2 linked regions of the Nodosilinea sp. E11 genome follow. The protein of the gene in region 2 interacts with the protein of the main gene of each other region in a pairwise test. Links are inferred from orthologs where the notes say so. Each region holds a gene or a part of one and is shown on either strand. Other genes may lie near its edges. The genes, in order: RRF56_RS13240 and ftsZ.

Region 1 (9,154 bases), 480 kb from region 2 along the record:
GCTGCGGTTTATTCCGCTGGTGCTGGAGGAGGTACAGAACCTGGTGCGATCGGTGCAGACCCGCGCCATCAACTGGAAGAAGTTGGGGCTGCGGGGCTCGGCCCAGGTGTGGCTGGCCGTGGTTGAGCGGCTGCTGCAAAATTTGCTATTGCGGGCAGAGCAGATCGCCGCCGCCATGGAGGTGCGGGGCTTTACCAGCCCCAACGAGCACCGGGTGCGCTGGTACCAAATGGTGCTGCGATCGTGGGATTGGTTTGCCTTGGGGCTATTAGCCGTGTTTTGGTGGGCGCGGTGGGTCTGGGGAGGCGAGATTTGAACTGGTGGGTGCGATCGCAACCGCTCAAGCACCGCACCGGTAGCGATATCTTTCAAGCCCTCTACGGCGATCGCTTGCAGCAGCCCCCTAGCCTAGCTAATCTAGTGGCCCTGCTAGAGAGCCCTTGCCCTAGTTCTGCCATGGCTCCCTCTCGCCCTGCCCCCCCCTGGAGCCCTCACGGACGCTACTCGATCTGCGCCGGGCCGCCCCAGTCGGTAGGGGGGCTTCCCCAGGTGTGGACACCGGGGGTGGGCCATATTTTGCCCATGCTGGCCGAACGGTTAGCCGGGGGCCAACAGATCGCGCTCTTAGGCGAAGAAGCCGCTGCCGCCGAGCAAACACTGCCCTTTACCGGCGGCTGGCTGGGCTGGCTGGGCTACGACCTCGCCTGGGAAATTGAGCGCCTACCCACCCTCAAGGACGATCCCCTACCCTTTCCGGTGGCGCTGTGGTATCAGCCCGCGACCTTTGCCGTGCTCGACCACCAAGCCCAGCGGCTGTGGCTGGCGGCACCGTCTCCAGAAGAGCTAGATGCCATGGCGCACCAGCTCAGTCTGCCTCCGGATAAAAAACCGCCAATGGTAGAACTGGCGGGCGATCCCCGCTCTGTGACCCTGGGGATGGCAGCGGCAGAGTACCAGCAGGCGGTGCTACGGGCCAAGCAGCACATTGAAGCGGGGGATGTCTTTCAGGTCAATCTTTCCCTCCGGTTCTCGACGGAAACTACGGCCCATAGTTGGACCCTGTACCGCAACTTGCAGGGCATTAACCCCTCTCCCTTTGCTTGCTATTGGCGCACCCCCTGGGGCGACGTGATTAGCTGCTCGCCAGAACGGCTCGTTCAGCTCCAGAACGGGCCAGGCGAACCCGATGAGAAGCGCATCGCCCAGACCCGCCCCATCGCCGGTACACGCCCTCGGGGAGCAACTCCCCAGCAAGACGCCGAGTTGGCCCAAACCCTGCTGAGCAACCCTAAGGAGCGGGCAGAGCACATCATGCTGGTAGACCTAGAGCGCAACGACCTGGGCCGGGTGTGTCAGTGGGGTACGGTGCAAGTCGATGAACTGCTGACTGTGGAGTACTACAGCCACGTCATGCACCTAGTGAGCAATGTGGTGGGAGAGCTGAGGGGCGATCGCTCCGCCATCGACCTGATCCGTGCCACGTTTCCCGGCGGCACGATTACCGGCTGCCCCAAGGTGCGCTGCATGGAAATCATCGAAGCCCTAGAGCCAGTGCGCCGCAGCCTGTTCTACGGCTCCTGTGGCTACCTTGACCGGCGCGGCCAGCTAGATTTGAACATTTTGATCCGCACCCTGTTGGTTGGGCATACTGAACCAGCATCGGCCAGATCTACGGTGTGGGGGCAGGTGGGAGCAGGCATCGTCGCCGACAGCGACCCTCAGCGAGAATGGCAAGAGTCCTTACAAAAAGCCCAGGCGCAGCTGCTAGCCCTGGGCTTGGGCTAGCCAGGCAATTAGGCGCAATTCAATGCATCTAACCGGCTGAATGCATGAAGATTACCCAGCAGGATCTAGAATGCATGTGGCGAATTGAACGGACGTAACTATTATCCTGTCGTACGACGCACCCTTTTCCCTACCTGAATGAGCACAGAAACCTATCTCAATCATCCCAATTTTGGCCTGCTCTTCAGAGTATGCATGGTGGACGACGGGCAAGAGCTGTTTGCAACGCTATATGCCCAGCGGCTGTTTTTTCTGGTAACCAACTCCCCCACGGAGGGGTTGGAGTTTCAGCCCCTCGGTCGCAGCAACGCCCGCCTGCTGCTCGAAAGCCGCCTGCGGATTTTGCGGCGGGCTGGCCAGCAGGCCGACTATGATCGCCTCCAGCACACCTATAAGCAAACCTTTCAATGACCGCTGCCCCCAGCGCCCTGCCAGAGCAATTTGACGCTATTCGTCAGGGCATTCCCCCCACGGTAACGTTGATTGCAGTAACCAAGTTTCTGCCAGTAGAGACCATTCGAGCGGCCTACGAACGGGGGGTGAGACACTTTGGCGAAAGTCGGGTGCAGGAGGCGATCGCCAAACAGACCGAACTCAGCGACCTACCCGACATTACCTGGCACCTGATTGGCCACTTGCAAACCAACAAAGCCCGCAAGGCCGTTGAGCATTTTGACTGGATTCACTCCGTTGACAGCCTGAAGCTAGCCGAACGTCTCGATCAAGCCGCTATGGAGGTGGAGAAAGTCCCCCAGTGCTGTCTCCAAGTAAAACTGGTGCCCGACCCGCCAAAATACGGCCTCGATGCCACCGCCCTCACGCCTCTCTTACCCCAATTTGACCAGTTGGCCCACCTCAACATTCGCGGCCTGATGACCATTCCTCCCCAGGGAGCCGAGCCAGCCGTAGTGCGCGAGGCGTTTACAGGGGCCAAGGCTTTGGCTACCACCATCAACCAGAGCGGCTTTCATCGCTTGCACATTGATCAGCTTTCCCTGGGGATGTCTGGAGACTATGGAGAGGCGATCGCCTGCGGATCGACGATGGTGCGGCTGGGTACCGCTCTGTTTGGCCCGCGCCCCCTATCGCCTTAACCCCAGCCAGGGCAGAATCGAGCCATTTCTCGCCGGGGTTACTAATTCAAACCTAGAATCTCAGTGGCCTTGGTCAAGGGGGTAAGACAATAATCCCACCGTTAACCCCGATCGATCCCTTAACTAGAATTTATATTTAGCCATAGAATCAAACCGTTCTCAGGGTTCTTTAACTAATTGTGAATCAACCCTTCCATTTTTAGATTTCGTGTATACTGTTGACTCAATATTCTGTCTACAGGATATTTAAGTCCTGCCCAAGCAAGGCTCTGGAGTTTTTTGGTGGTAATCTTCAGACTTCAACCCTAACTTGACAGGGCACAGCCACCTAGGCCTGCTTTAGCTCAGCGAGCAACGCTTCATTTCGATGACGTTTGACCACTGGGTTTGCAATTCAGGTTTAGGCCAGCAGCAGCCTTCCGCAGGGTCTTTGTTACCCCATTCCCCAAGCTAGCCCGATTAATTTTCACAACAGCCGTTGCAAATGGAAATTTGGCGCTATCATGGCCCTCGGATAACCGGAATCATATAGCCCCCCAACTAGTTAACAGCTAGGGGTTGGCCCACCTGAGTGATAGTCATCGTGGAGTGTAAGTTGTGAGCAACATGTTTTCTAAACTGCGGGACTTCGTCGGCCTAAACGACCCAGCAGACTATGACTACGAATACGAAGAAATGGATGGAGAGGAGTACCAAAACCTCTACCAGGAAGAGAATACCCAGCCCATTGTGCAGCCCCAGCCCGAAGAAGTGCGGCGAGCTCGTCCCCGTCGCGAACGTATGATGCCCACTGATGCAGGAATGACCCCGATGGCCAGCAACGTAATTGGTATGCCTGGTGCCATGAACGGCACCTCCGAAGTGGTGGTGATGGAGCCTCGCTCCTTCGAAGAGATGCCCCAAGCCATTCAGGCCCTGCGCGAGCGCAAGTCGGTCGTTCTCAATCTCACCATCATGGACCCCGACCAGGCTCAACGCGCCGTCGACTTCGTGGCGGGCGGCACCTATGCTATCGACGGGCACCAAGAGCGCATTGGCGAGAGCATCTTCCTGTTTACCCCCAACTGCGTACAGGTGAGCACCCCCACCGAGTACGAAGAAGAAGTCTTTATGGGTCAGTCCCAGGGTATGCCCATGGCTGGCCAAATGCCCCCTGCACCCACCTGGGGCGCAGAGCCTATGGTTCGCATGGCCTAGGCGCTGTTCACGCTTGCTAATCCGCGACTATCACTGCCCCTGGTCTAGTACCGGGGGCTACCTTAGGTTATTGTCTTCACTAGCGATCGCAAACGGTTGAGACGTCGGTGAGGATGGTTATGTCTAACGAAAAATTTGGGGTTATCGGTGGCGGGATGATGGGAGAAGCTCTCATCGCCCGCCTTCTTGATCAGGGCGTTTTTGCCCCTGACAATGTTCTGGTGAGCGATCCCCAAGCGGCCCGGCGCGAGGTTTTGCACCACACCTACGGCGTGCAGACCACCGCTGAGAACCAGGCCGTGATCGACGGTGCTGAGACCGTTTTATTGGCGATCAAGCCCCAAATGCTGGCCACCGTAGCCGGGCCGTTGCAGCACCCTAGCGGTCAGCCACCGTCCCTGCTGCTGTCGATTTTGGCGGGGGTCGATCTAGCTCGACTTGCGCAAGAATTTCCTGGCTGGGCTGTGGTGCGGGCGATGCCCAACACGCCTGCCACGGTGGGGGCCGGGGTGACGGCGCTGGCGGCGGCAGATGGGGTAAGTGAAGATCAGCGATCGCAGGCCCGCACCATCTTTGGCAGCGTGGGCACCGTAGTGGAGGTGCCCGAGTATCAAATGGACGCGGTGACAGCGCTCTCTGGCTCGGGACCAGGCTATCTGGCCCTGGTGGTAGAGGCCCTGGCCGATGGCGGGGTAGCGGTGGGGCTACCCAGGGCGATCGCCCTGGAACTGGCGATCGCCACCGTGCGCGGCACCGGCGAACTGCTGCACCAGGGCGACCTGCACCCGGCTGTGCTCAAAGACCGCGTTACCAGCCCCGGCGGCACCACGATTGCAGGCATTGGGGCGCTAGAGGCAGGGGGACTGCGATCGGCCCTGATGCAGGCGGTGCGGGCGGCCTACCTGCGGTCTAAGGAACTGGGTCAGTCCTGATCCAGCTTCAGGCGATGCCAGCCTACAATTGAAGGGTCTGAGAGCGGATTTCGACCATAATGCCCACGTTACTTCGCGTTGGCCCTTACCGTTTTTTCTGCTACGCAGGCGATCGCGATGAGCCAGCCCATGTTCATATTGAGCGTGACAGCAGTGAAGCCAAGTTTTGGCTGACTCCAGTCAGACTCCAGTTCAACAAGGGGTTTTCGTCTAACGAGATCAACCGTCTTCAGAGGTTGACCGAGGACAATCAGCAGCAGTTATTGGAGGCTTGGCATGACTTCTTCAATGGTTGAAATCCTCAATATCCCCGAAATTCAGCAGGTTTCTATTTCTGCCGACCTGCTTACAGTCGAGCTGTCTGATGGGCGCGTTATCGCCGTACCGCTGGCTTGGTATCCTCGACTACTCCATGGCACCTCGGCAGAACGAGACAACTGGCGATTAACCGGTGGTCAAGCAGGCATTCACTGGCCAGAATTGGATGAAGACATCAGCTTGAAGAATATTTTACTGGGGCAACCTTCGGGAGAAAGTCAAACCTCGCTGCAGCGGTGGCTCGACAACCGAAACCCCCAAGCGAAAAGCTCGTAGCGGCCACAGCCGCCAAGCAGTCAACTCCCTGGCTCATAGCAAAAGTCTGCTTTAGCGTACTGATAATGAAAACGCACCACTCCAAAGATTTTCTAAGACCCGATCGCCACTTCATTGACGGTCTGTGGTGCCCTGGGATAACTGCCCCTAGCTCGGGTAGCCACCTGCTCAGCTAAATACTCGGCGTCGCGGGCAATGCCTGAGAACCGGGCCGACCCCCAGGTGTAGAGCCAGGGCAGACCGAGGAAATACAGCCCCGGTACGGTAGTGACGCCCCGGCGGTGGCCAGGGTAGCCCTGACCATCGAATACAGGCAGATGAATCCAGCTAAAGTCGAGGCCATAGCCGATACACCAAATCACCGCAGTAATGTTGGCTGCTCGGTAATCAATACCGGTCTCAGCGATCTCCGGCTCCCACACGGGACGGTAGGGCGGGTCGATAGGCGCATCGATGTTGTTTTTCTCGATGTAGGTGTCGATGGTGCGCTTAATGCTTTCGGCCACAGCGTCGGCTTTGTCGAGATTTTCTTTTAGGTCATTGCTAAACGCTAGCTGAGTGCCCTGGATATCCATCAGCCGCCCGTGTAGCCCCATGCCCTGAAGGGCAAAGTGGCGCAGGTCAATTTCGCGCCCGCCGCCACGCCCGGTGACGTAGTGGTTGGTTTTGTGGCGAACGGTGTCTTTTTGCGGGTGGTCGTCGATCGCCAGGTCGTAGTAGCCCATCTGGTCAAGCCATTCGACCACATCTTTGCCCCGGTAGCGGCGGGGCGATCGCGGCGCACCCCCCACGCACAAATGCACCTTTCGCCCCGCCAGGTGAAGATCTTCGGCAATTTGGCAGCCCGACTGCCCCGTGCCCACCACGAGCACAGCACCAGGCGGTAACAATTCTGGATTGCGGTATTCAGCAGAATGAATCTGCACCACGTCGGGGGCCAGCCGCTCGGCCAATCGGGGAATTTTTGGCGTATGGTAGCCGCCCGTAGCCACTACCACCTGGTCGGCAGTAAAAGTGCCCTCGATGGTCAGCACCTCAAACCCGCTCCCTGCTTGCCCTCTCACCCGCTGCACCTGAACCCCGGTTTTGATTGGCGGATTAAAGTGACTGGCGTAGCGCTCAATGTATTCCACAATGGCATCGCGGCCCATGAACCCCTCAGGGTCATCGTCAGGGTAGGGAAAACCGGGGAGCTGGCACTGCCAGTTGGGGGTGACCAAACAGAACGAATCCCACCGTTTGGTGCGCCAGGAGTGGGCGATCTGATGTTGCTCAAACACGATGTGGTCGATGCCTAGGCGACTCAGACAGTAGCTGATCGACAGCCCCGCCTGGCCACCGCCGATCACAATTACGCCATAGTGCATAGCCATAGCTGATACCCAGTTTTACGTTTTGGAATGCGGATTCTTGATGGCAAGTCTGGAAGAAACGCTTTCCATTGCCTTGTTTTTGTACCCTAGGCCCTTGCCCAGAGGATGCTTGTAACCTCGGCTACCGAAAGTCTTGATCTAGCGTTAGTGGCAGGGAAGGGGAATGCAATTCTCCTTCGGAGAGGCTGCACCAACGCACCTTTACTGCATTTCTATAGCCTCGATCCAGGTAAATCTAAGCTCTACCCCTATCGAAAGTGATAGGGGTGGTCACAATCAAGCGAGGTTAATCGCATTCCTCTTGCCCCTGCCCCTGTTGATTAGAGCAGTACTCCAAGGTTTGTAGTCACTGATACGAGAACCAGCTGAAATCGCCCCTAAGGTGCTGAAACATGCAGCCGGATATGCAGCGCTGCCAGCAATTTTGCGAGGAGCTAAATTTTATGCCTGAAGTAACTACACCAGCCCATCAGGCTGGGGATTTTCTGGTTGATTACGAAGAAAAAGTGTTTCCTGATGTGCAGGCCGAGCCAGGCGAGAAAGCCCTCGTCACCTTCCACACTGTGGCCTTTGAAGGGTCTATCGGTTTGGTGAACCTGCTGCAAGCTACCCGCCTGATCCGCAAGGGCTTTGAAACCTCGGTGCTGCTCTATGGCCCCGGCGTCACCCTAGGCGTGCAGCGCGGTTTTCCCAAGCTCAACGACGAAGCCTTTCCTGGGCACCTGGCGATGAATAACCAGGTTGTCAAGCTGCTGGAAATGGGCTGCAAGATTTACGCCTGCCGCTTTGCCCTTCAGGCGCTCTATGGCCACGGTGAGCCTTCTCTCATCCCCGGCATTCGGCCCATCAACCCCCTCGACGTGCTCGATATTGTGCTCATGCACCGCAAAGAAGGGGCCTTCATCCTCGACACCTGGACGATGTAGACCCCTCACCCTCAGCCCCTCTCCCCCTGGGAGAGGGGAGACCCGTAGGGTGGGCAGTGCCCACCATTCACCCCAGCCACCAGTCACCAACCTGTGGGATAGCACCGTCCGTGCCCATCGCACAACTCTTCTCCCACCACCAACGCCCATGGACTACACCAAAACCATTCGCGCCGCCGCTGCCCAGATCAGCCCTGTGCTGTTTAGCGGCGACGGCACCACCGAGAAGGTGCTAGAAACCATCGCCGAAGCCGCTCAATCTGGTGTGCAGCTGATTGTCTTTCCCGAGACATTCATTCCCTACTACCCTTATTTCTCCTTTGTGCAGCCGCCCGTACTTATGGGCAAAGAGCACATGCGGCTCTACGAGGAAGCGGTGGCGGTGCCAGGGCCGGTGACTGATGCGGTAAGTCGGGCAGCGCGTTCCTACGGCATGGTAGTAGTGCTGGGGGTGAACGAGCGCGATGGTGGTTCGCTCTACAACACCCAGCTGGTGTTTGACGCCGACGGCAGCCTAGTGCTGAAGCGGCGCAAAATCACCCCCACCTACCACGAGCGCATGGTGTGGGGCCAGGGAGATGGAGCAGGGCTGAAGGTGGTGGAAACGGCAGCGGGGCGCGTGGGTGCTCTGGCCTGTTGGGAACATTACAACCCTCTGGCCCGCTATGCTCTGATGACTCAGCACGAGCAGATCCACTGCGGCCAGTTCCCAGGTTCGATGGTGGGGCAGATTTTTGGCGACCAGATGGAGGTTACCATGCGTCACCACGCCCTAGAGTCGGGCTGCTTTGTGGTCAACGCCACGGGCTGGCTAACCCCAGAGCAAAAGCAGCAAATTACGCCTGACGAAAACCTCCATCGGGTGCTGTCGGGGGGGTGCTACACCGCCATCATCAGCCCGGAAGGGGTGCCGCTGAGCGAGCCAATTACCGAGGGGGAGGGGTTGGCGATCGCAGACCTGGACTTCTCACTCATTACCAAGCGCAAGCGGATGATGGACTCGGTGGGCCACTACGCCCGCCCCGACCTGCTGCGCCTAAAGGTAAATGCCGAACCCTGGTCGGTGGTAGAAACGTCCGCCGCCAAAGCGGTTTCTCCTTTGGCTAATGGGGCGGCCCAGGCTGCTTTTGCTGATGCAGAGTCCATTACCCCATCCCCCAACGAAGCAGAGCTTCCCGCCGGGTAAGGCAGCGGGCCAGACCCCTGGGTTCTGAGGTCAAACGGCAGGTCTGGCCTTTGATCAACGCATAAGA
Region 2 (9,258 bases):
CTAGATCAAACCCCGTCTACTCGTTTAGAAGCGGGAAGAAATGACCCACCGGGCCTTGGCCTTGGCCAATGGCCAGAGCATGGTTGAGGGCGCTGGTCACGTAGTCTTTGGCGGCTTGGACGGCAGTGAGGGGGTCTTTTCCCAAGGCTAGGTTAGCGGCGATCGCCGCCGACAGCGTGCAGCCGGTGCCGTGGGTGTGCTTGGTTTCTACCACTTCTGCCTCTAGCACTACGACCTCGCGCCCGTCATACCAGATATCGGTACTGCGTAAGTCAGCGGTCATGCCGCCGCCTTTCACCAAGACGGCCTGGGGGCCGAGCTGATGGATTTTGCGGGCGGCCGCTTCCATATCGGCCAAGGTCGCAATGTCTAAGCCGCTGAGCAGCTGGGCCTCGTAGCGGTTGGGGGTGAGAATGCAGGCCTGGGGAATCAGGCGGCGGGTGAGAGTGGCGATCGCGCCATCGTCAATCAGCTGTGCCCCAGTACGCGACACCATCACTGGGTCGACCACTAGCGGAATGTTGCTGGGCAGGGATTTTAGGGCTGTAGCCACTGCCTGAATAATGGCTTCATTCAGCAGCATGCCGGTCTTGATACCCTGCACGGCAATGTCGCCGGTCACCGCATCGAGCTGGGCGATGACGGCTTCAGGCGACAGCGCATCGACCCGCGTGACCCCCAACGTATTTTGGGCGGTAACACAGGTCAGCACGCTGGTGCCGTGAATTCGGTGGAAGGCAAAGGTTCGTAGATCGGCCTGAATACCAGCCCCACCCCCACTGTCTGAGCCAGCGATGGTGAGGGCCGCAGGCCATGAGGGCGGCAGGGTCATGGCTAACGGTTGTTGTTGGGTCGCCGCCGCTGCAAAAATTCGGGAATGTCGAGCCCGGCTCCCAACCCGCCACTCCCCCCACTGCTAGCCGGAGGGGTAATGGGAGGAGCCGCCAGGGTGCGTTTAAAGGGGGTAACGCGGGCCACCTCGATCTCGGGCTGAGCCCCGGCACGAGTGTTAAAGCCGGTGGCAATCACGGTGATGCACACCTCACCCTGCATGCGCTCGTCGATCACGGCCCCAAAGATAATGTTGGCGTTGGGATCAACCCCTTCGTAGATGATCTCGGCAGCGGCATTGACTTCATGCAGGGTAAGATCGGATCCGCCCGTGACGTTAAACACTGCCCCAGAGGCACCGTCGATGGAGGATTCGAGTAGGGGAGAGGAGATCGCTGCGATCGCCGCTTCCCGCGCCCGCGACTTGCCCGATCCCATACCAATGCCCATCAGCGCCGTACCCGCATCGGCCATAATGGCGCGCACGTCGGCAAAGTCGACGTTGACTAAGCCGGGGATGGTAATGATGTCAGAAATGCCCTGCACCCCCTGGCGCAAAATGTCGTCGGCGGTGCGGAAGGCTTCCTGCACGGGGGTCTGCTCAGAGATCACCGAAAGTAGCTTGTCGTTGGGGATGATAATCAGCGTATCGACTCGGCCCTGGAGGGCGGCAATGCCCTCGTCGGCCTGGTTCATGCGGCGGCGTCCCTCAAAGGTGAAAGGGCGTGTGACCACACCTACGGTAAGGGCACCGGCTTCCTTCGCTACCTCTGCCACAATGGGGGCAGCCCCCGTACCGGTACCGCCCCCCATACCAGCGGTGATAAAGACTAGATCAGATTCTTCTAGGGCGGCGGCAATTTCTTCGCGCGACTCTTCGGCGGCTTTCTGGCCGATAGCAGGGTTGCCCCCCGCCCCTAGCCCACGGGTCAACTTTTGACCAATGTGCAGGCTGTTGGTCATGGTGGTGTTGTCGAGGGCCTGGGCATCAGTGTTAACTGACCAGAACTCAATCCCGGCGAGGCCGCTGCTAATCATGCGGTTGACGGCGTTACAGCCGCCACCACCGACCCCAATTACCTTAATGCGGGCGACGCTGCTGGGCAAAGCCGAGTTATTGGTGTACGTTTCTCCGGGCATAGCTCTGGCATTATGGGGTTGACTGGAGTTAAGCTCGCCGTGGCTAAATGGGTTAGACGGGCTAGCGAAGGCGGTCACAGCATCAGCCGACGAACGCGGATCCGAGGTCGCAGACTCAGCTTGGTGAGATGAGTAAGCCTCGTAGCCAGCATCGCTGTGGCCAGCACCATTGCCGTGGGGATCGTCAGGAAGCATAGAATTTGAGGCCGTAGACAATATATTAATTACCCGTACTAGATAACCGAAGATAGCACCTAAGCCCTAAAAATCTAAACCCCAGCTGATTCTAGACAACTATAGAGTACTTCGCTGAAAAAAAACAAATTGCCTTGGCAAGTCTTAAACTACCTGATTTAACCACTGAAATTAGAAAAATAACCGCTCCAGCCCAAATATATGGAGTCAATTTTGAGTGGCAAAAAGCCCTGGTTGGTGAAAGGGTCTAAGGCCAATCCTTTGAGCGATCGCCCTAGACAATTCTTTTAGATGACTCTCCTAGACGATTCAAGGAGTGGATCCTGAATTGGTTGATGTTGCTCGGGCTGCTGGGCTAGGAGCGTCTACTACGGCGACCGACGGCACCTCAGGGTTGCTGAGGTCAATGCGGGCCACCTCGGTGTCAGAGAGCTGGTTGGGGAGGTTGCGCATTTTGTCGAGGGTGGCCAGCTGTTGCTCTAGCTCTGGGCTGTAGGGGCCTAGGTAGACGGTGCCCAACGCGGTTTCGAGCACCAGGTTATTGGGGTCGTGCCAGTTAATTTCGCTAATGGTGACGGGGCTGTTGCTGATGGTCTCGTAGATTTGGGGCCAGTAGCGTTGGTACTGGGTCTGAATGCCCCGCAGTTGCAAAGTCGGTAGTTGTGGAGAGGCGCTGCCTAGGCCAAAGCTAGCCAGGGGCATCCAGGCCCCGTGGGCATCGAGAAACCCAGCCTGAAGATATTGAGCATCGGTGGTGTCGGCATTGCCGACGGGCAGCACCAGTGCCACGGGTACGCGCTCCTGCACCCGTACATTGAGGCGGGGCGGCAGCAACTGCCGGGTGACTTCGGCCGTCACAATCGGGCCGCGATCGCGCAGCTGTCGAGCTAAGATTTCTGGCTCGACCTTCATCAGGGGCTGCGGGTAGGCCAGCGGTACCAGGCTCTGCACGGTCTCATCGCTGAGCAAGTGGTTGCCGCTGACATTGATCTGAGCTGGGCTCTCGATCAGCCACACGGGGCGGGTCGCTCCCCAAAAGATGGTGGCCGTGAGGCCCGTCAAAGCCCAAAATCGCCACAACGCCTGGCTAATCGAAATTCGCCGGCGGCGGCGGAGGGTTTGCCGTCGAGTCTTGAGTTCGTCGCGGGAAAGGGATGAAACGCGGGTCATGGCATCGGGGTAGAGCTGCTAGCCCAGGGATAGGAGCTGCCACAAAACGCTGGCCGCAGGAGTCAATCGGGCTGAAACCTCTGCTGACTTTGGGCCGCCTTTAGGCTGATGCCGATTTTAGCGTCTGTAGAGATTCCTGCAACGCTTTTTCCCACCGACTGGCTAAATCGGGGTCGGTAAAGGGAATGCGGTAGGTTTCGCCGCTGGTGGTGGCGATCGCCAACTCAATGGTGCCCTTGGCCGAGTCAACATCGTCAGCCGCCGGCTGACCGTCAATCTCTAGCTGAAGGGTGGCCACCTCGTGCAGCGATAGGGTGGTTAAGTCAATGGGGCCTTGGCGGGTGGGGCGGCCCCAGGTGAGGTCGTCGCCCCGCTGCCCCAGCATTGAGCGAATGTCATACTTACTGCGATCGAACTCGGTGGCCCAGGCCTCATAGGCCTGCACCTTTTGAAATTCGTGCCAGCCGGCCCAAGCTAAACCAATAAATACTGCCAGTAGGGGCAGCCACAGCAGTCCTCGTTCCATGGGGGTTATTGGGAAATGAGTGAGCAACCGGCGCGAGCCGGGGGGTATGCCTTGTATCCTAAAGCCTGGGTCGGCTTACCAAAATGTAAAGTCTTACTACAGCGGGTAACGGAACATCCCGCCCCCGTGGAAAAGTAAGCCTTAAGCAGGCAACCTGCTGACTTAATTCACGTTATGGAGGCTGGTACATTGGTATTTTTACCTATTTTGGCGGCGGTTCCCCACACCCCTAGCTGGAGCCCCACGGTGGGAGCGGTCATGATCCTTTGCAATATTTTGGCCATTGTCATTGGCAGGCTCACGATCAAGTATCCTAGCGCTCCGCCAGCGATGCCCTCGCCCTCTCTGTTTGGTAATTTTGGTCTGCCCGCCGTGCTGGCTACCACTAGCTTTGGCCACTTGCTTGGTGCCGGGGCAATTTTGGGTCTGGCCAACTTGGGTGTGCTCTAGCGCAGCGCCTTTGGGGTCAAGACATTTGAGGTCAAGAGAATAGTTGGCGATCGCCGTCGGTGGAGGTGGCGCGGCTGCTCTAGGGTGCGCTGGGGCTCTAGGTCAGTCTTGCGTCTACCTCGGCCAGGCGATCGGCTTCGGACTAAGCCAGGGCTTCGCGACAGTCAAGTTCTTGGCTAGCAGCCAAAAATCGATCATCGAGGCGGCTGAGGCGCTGACTCGTCGGTGTAGTCTGATGTCACCCAGGCGTTGAGGGTAGTGGCATAGGGCCGTAGCCTGTCGAGTTGTTCTTGTATTCAGTCGGGGCTAAACACGGCCCGATAGATGAGTTTTTGACTTGTATATGGCCCTTGCGGCGATCGACTAGGCCCAGGGGTAGCAGTTCACTCTGCACTCAAGAGTTGTCGATGGGAACGGTAGTTTGCTCAAGCACCTTTTGTTAGAGACTAAGGATCGGCACTCGCAGACTCGACTGGTCCATCTGCCGAGCATTGAACGCATAACAAAAATGGCCGACTAGGAATTTTGCCGCAGGGTGGTATCGGCACAGCGCTAGACGCCGGTGGGAGCGGTGGCGGTAGACGGCTCCCCTGATAGGGAGCCTGACAGGGCTGGGTGAACACTAACACGACCAAAATTCACCCAAATTGTAAACGTCAAGCCAGCAGATTTTAGCTTACAAAAGTATCTTGCGATCTTGAGTAGACGTCTAACGGCTGCTCAAATTATGTTAGTTCTACTTCGGGTCAAGCCTGCTTATGGATTGACCTGGCAACGGTGCTATCGGGTCGGTTTAGCGCGATCGCGGCGGTGGGCAAAGGGCCAACTGTCATGGAAGCGTTAGCCGGACCCGAGTCAGACTCCTGCCAACCCGGAGCGATCGCTGGACTCCAGATCTAGATTTGCGTTTAGCCTAAACCTGTTCCCTGTAGCTATTTCTTCCTATGACACAACTCACTTCAGGTTTAAAACCTTGTCGAACAGTATGGCCAACCGATTTGCCCTAAAGCCTACGTCGCCGGTTTCACAGTCGAGCAGTGTGGTACGGATCCATAGCGCTATCGCTTCTGCCTCAGCTCCGGCTCGGCAACTGCTGTTGATTGATGATGAACCGGATATCTGCTGTTTGGTAAAAGATGCCCTGGGAGAATTTGAGGGCTGGCAGGTGACGACCTGTCAAAATCCTAGTCATCTCGATGCAGTTAACTCGCCGCTGTGGGATGCTATTTTGCTAGAGGTCTCGGTAACTCGGCTGGGGGGCTTTGCCTTAGTACCCGCCCTTCGTGCCAACCCGCTCACCCGCCAAAGCCCGATTGTGCTGTTGACGTCTCAGGTGATGCCCCGAGACTACGCCCGGTTTCAGCAGATGGCGATCGCGGGTGTGATTCCCAAGCCCTTTGACCCAGTTACCCTGGGCCGTCAGATCGCTGTGCTGTTGGGTTGGCCCGAGGCTAGGGGCGGTTGCTAGCCGCGACCACTCTCTCTCTCCCAGTGGTTTTTCTGTTGTTTGCACCCTATGTCTCTACTGCCCTCTTGGCACTTAACCCCCACTCGGCAGGCCATTCTAGACTTTGTAGCCGATGTCACCAATCCCAGGCATCCCGATTTTGTCGATCGGGCCAGTCGCATTGCTGTGTTCGATGACGATGGCACCCTCTGGCCCGACTGCCCAATGTCATTGCAGTGCTACTTTTTGATCGATCAAATTCAAGCGCTGGCCCCTAAGACCCCGGCTGTCGCGAACCGACAGCCCTTTAGAGCCCTGCTAGAGCAAGATTATGTCAGCCTGCAAACGGTGAGCAAGCCAGATCTGCTAGCGCTATTTGACGAGATTCATGCCGGGCTGACGCCCGAAGAATGCGCAGCGTTAGCCCAAGACTGGTGGGGCAGCGCTATTCATCCTCATCTGGGTCGGCCTGTGGGGAGCTGTTACTTTCAACCCATGCAAGATTTGCTGGCCTACCTGACGGAGCACGGGTTTGTTCCCTATATTCTGACCTCTGGCAGTCTCGATTTTGCTCGGGTGGCAGCAGCAGTATGCTATGGACTGCCGCCTGAGCGGGTGATTGGCAACAGCCCCCGCACCCGTCTGAAGTTTTGTGCAGAGCGAGCTGATCTGGTCAATTTGGCGAGCCTGGGTAGTATTGCTCCGCCTGAGGAGGCAGTAAATGTCTTACACCGGCATCTGGGGCGGCGACCGGTGCTGGCGGCTGGGAATGGCCTCAGTGACTTGGCGGTGTTAAGGTACACCGCCAGCGGCCCAGGCCGTCGCTTGACGCTGCTGATCAATGCCAACCTGCCGTCCCCGATCGCCTCGGTAAACCCTGCCCCCGCTAGCTTAATGCGGCGATCGCCGCCGGGCGTGCTACCGGCAGATTTGCCCCGAGGTGGGCTGATGGTAGAGGCTGAGCGAGACTTTAGCCAACCGTTCCCGACGGTGGCGGTGCCTCTATCGGCTGTGGGGTAGCCAGCGATGCCTGCTGACTGCGTTCCCAGAAAAAGCCCAGGATGTTAGCTATTTGAGACAACATCAGCAGGCCCGACAGCGCTAGGCCTTGGCCCAGGGGGCGCTGGGGAAGAGGATAGGTGAGCAGCTGCCAGTAAAACCGCAGGGGCTCTACCTTGACCTGACCTGCCTGGCGGCGAGCTTTAACCTGGTGGAAACAGTAGGCTCCTCGACCGTAGTTAAAGTGCTGTCGCCAAAACCGCTTGAGAGACAGGTGATGGGTGTGGTAGACCTGCATGCCCGGAGCGTAGGCCATCGGCAAGAGATGCTGAAGCCAGCGATCGCAGAATTCGCGATCCTCCCCCGCAGCCAGGGAAAAGGCGGTGTCGAACCCGCCCAACCGCCGAAATTGCTCTGTGGCCATGGCAAAGTTGTTGGAGGCAAAAAAGCTGGGCTGGTGATGGGTGTTGTAGTAGTCGTAGAGGTAGTCGATTAAAACCTGGCTGGCGGTTGAAAAGAGATTGTCAGGAAGGGCATTGATGGTGTGGCCGCCGACGAGGGCCTGGGGCTGGGTTTGCAGCTGGGCCTCTAGGGCTTGCAGCCAGTCGGGTGCGGGCTGGCAGTCATCGTCAGTAAAGACCAGGTATTGGCCCTGAGCTTGGGCGGCCCCGGCATTGCGGGCGCGGGCGGGGCCGCCGTTGGTCTGACGCAGCAGGGTGAGATTAAGGGTGCTTCTAAAAGGGGCTATGGTAGAGGCCATAGATTGGGCGCTGCCGTCGTCTACTACCACCACCTCAACGCGATCGCGCGGGTAGTCGAGCTGAGTTAGGGCCGTTAGACAGCGGGTCAAATACTCAGCTCGGTTGTAGGTGGGAATCACAATCGAAAAGAAATAGGCTGACATAGATGACATCTCACAGGGATGGTGCGGTACAGGTGGCGTCGTCCTGATAGTGCGCTAACGATGTTCCTAATGAATCATTAGCTCTAGGCCCTGGGGTCTTTGACCGGGCTTTGAGCAAGATTGGAGCATGGCGTTGGCTTTGCGGCAGCCGCCCAAGGAGTCACTGACATCAACTATGCTTTAGCAACGACTTTCAAGAGCCGCTATCTGGAACTGCCTATGCAGGTCAAACTAGACCGTTTGAGATAAAGGGCGATCGGTAGAAGCTACTCCATTGCCCTGCTTTATCTTCGACCATTCTTGGTCGGTAAAGTTTTCGTGGTAAGAACGCTCAACGTTGATATTCCAAATGTCGTGGCTTTCGCCCACAATATTTTTAGCTGCTAGTAGCGCCGACAACATGGAATGATCTTGGTTGTTGTAACGATGCATGCCATTGCGGCCTACCGTTTGCAGGTTTTCAAACGTCTTGATGTAGTCCTCTAGCACCTTAAGATGCTGACGATATTCGCCGTCATACACCGGGTAGGCCTTAAACTGGCGAATAACGCAGCCATCCTCTACATCTTCTGCTTCAACCCCTAGGCTTAGACGGGCGATCTCTTGGGAGGCCAGTTTGATCAGCTGATCATTGGGCATTTCCCACAGATCGTCTCCTTCGCTGCAAAAATATTCCATTCCCAGGCAGGTTTTGCTCGGATCAGGCACCATTTCTGGGCTCCAGTTCTTGAAGTTTTGAATGCGTCCCACCTTAAATTCAGGGCTGTGAATGTAGAGCCAGTTATCAGGAAAAAGATCGGGCTTGTCGATCACCAAAGACACAATTAAGAAATCGCGATACTTTAACCCCCGTGCCGCCGCGAGTACCTCCTCCGGAGGCAATGGGTCAAGTCGGTGCACCAACAGGGCGATCGGCATTGAGTTGATAAAGTGATCGCCGACTAAATCAAAGGTTTGGTCTCCTGTTTTGGCTACTACTTTAGTAATACGTGTGCCTTCGCGCTCAACTCGTACCACTTCGGTGTTGAGATGTACCGGTGAACCATGCACATTCAGCAGGTCTTGGCAGCGCTCCCACATCATGCCTGGGCCGAGGCGAGGGTAGTCAAAGGTTTTGATCAGGCTTTTAGCATTTTGATTGCCAAAGACCGCATTGAGAACTGCTTGCTTAAGTGACATATTCTGAATGCGCTGAGCAGCCCAATCGGCTCGAATCTGGCTACAGGGAATGCCCCAAACCTTCTCAGTGTAGGTCTTGAAGAAAATGCGGTAGAGCCGTTCACCAAAGCAATCAATCACCCATTCTTCAAAAGTTTCAGGCTCAACGCCTTGAGCTAAGTACTTACGACTTTTGGCTTTTAAATAGCTGAATAGAATGAGAGCACTAGTAACTGGGCCTAGATTTTTTAGGGTTTTTAATAAAGATAATGGATAGTCGTAGAATTTGTTGTCATAATAAATTCTTGATAGCCGAGGTGTTTGGATGAAATCATCACCTAAAATTTCTTTCCAAACTACCTTTACTTCGTCTACTTTAGTAAAAAAGCGGTGGCCACCGATATCGAAGCGATAACCTTTATAGGTTTCAGTGCGAGA

The links.
Region 1: the proteins of ftsZ (region 2) and RRF56_RS13240 interact in binary tests that used the Bacillus subtilis proteins (3 or more experiments, as listed by UniProt). The link is inferred for Nodosilinea sp. E11 from one-to-one orthologs.

Annotation. Positions count from the first base shown.
Region 1 is NZ_CP136520.1:2,459,876-2,469,029, forward strand. Bases 2,383-5,276 are described here. They hold RRF56_RS13240 (cell division protein SepF), read left to right. Parts: upstream 2,383-3,476; coding sequence 3,477-4,076; downstream 4,077-5,276. Other genes in these bases: RRF56_RS13235 (YggS family pyridoxal phosphate-dependent enzyme), read left to right, coding at 2,383-2,879; proC (pyrroline-5-carboxylate reductase), read left to right, coding at 4,196-5,008; RRF56_RS13250 (DUF4160 domain-containing protein), read left to right, coding at 5,068-5,276. Also shown: RRF56_RS13220 (energy-coupling factor transporter transmembrane component T family protein), read left to right, coding at 1-316; RRF56_RS13225 (anthranilate synthase component I), read left to right, coding at 283-1,785; transcriptional coactivator PipX, read left to right, coding at 1,924-2,196; more of RRF56_RS13235, read left to right, coding at 2,193-2,382; more of RRF56_RS13250, read left to right, coding at 5,277-5,304; RRF56_RS13255 (DUF2442 domain-containing protein), read left to right, coding at 5,285-5,602; RRF56_RS13260 (MSMEG_0569 family flavin-dependent oxidoreductase), read right to left, coding at 5,695-6,975; RRF56_RS13265 (MSMEG_0572/Sll0783 family nitrogen starvation response protein), read left to right, coding at 7,419-7,901; RRF56_RS13270 (Nit6803 family nitrilase), read left to right, coding at 8,050-9,087. UniProt on the Bacillus subtilis protein: Cell division protein that is part of the divisome complex and is recruited early to the Z-ring. Probably stimulates Z-ring formation, perhaps through the cross-linking of FtsZ protofilaments. Its function overlaps with FtsA.
Region 2 is NZ_CP136520.1:2,935,661-2,944,918, reverse strand. The notes cover bases 1-2,998. They hold ftsZ (cell division protein FtsZ), read right to left. Parts: upstream 2,167-2,998; coding sequence 835-2,166; downstream 1-834. Other genes in these bases: RRF56_RS15285 (cell division protein FtsQ/DivIB), read right to left, coding at 2,476-2,998; thiD (bifunctional hydroxymethylpyrimidine kinase/phosphomethylpyrimidine kinase), read right to left, coding at 17-832. Also shown: more of RRF56_RS15285, read right to left, coding at 2,999-3,336; RRF56_RS15280 (hypothetical protein), read right to left, coding at 3,437-3,862; photosystem I reaction center subunit PsaK, read left to right, coding at 4,037-4,312; RRF56_RS15270 (hypothetical protein), read left to right, coding at 5,090-5,212; RRF56_RS15265 (response regulator), read left to right, coding at 5,298-5,780; RRF56_RS15260 (HAD family hydrolase), read left to right, coding at 5,829-6,779; RRF56_RS15255 (glycosyltransferase family 2 protein), read right to left, coding at 6,730-7,662; RRF56_RS15250 (NAD(P)/FAD-dependent oxidoreductase), read right to left, coding at 7,894-9,258. UniProt on the Bacillus subtilis protein: Essential cell division protein that forms a contractile ring structure (Z ring) at the future cell division site. The regulation of the ring assembly controls the timing and the location of cell division.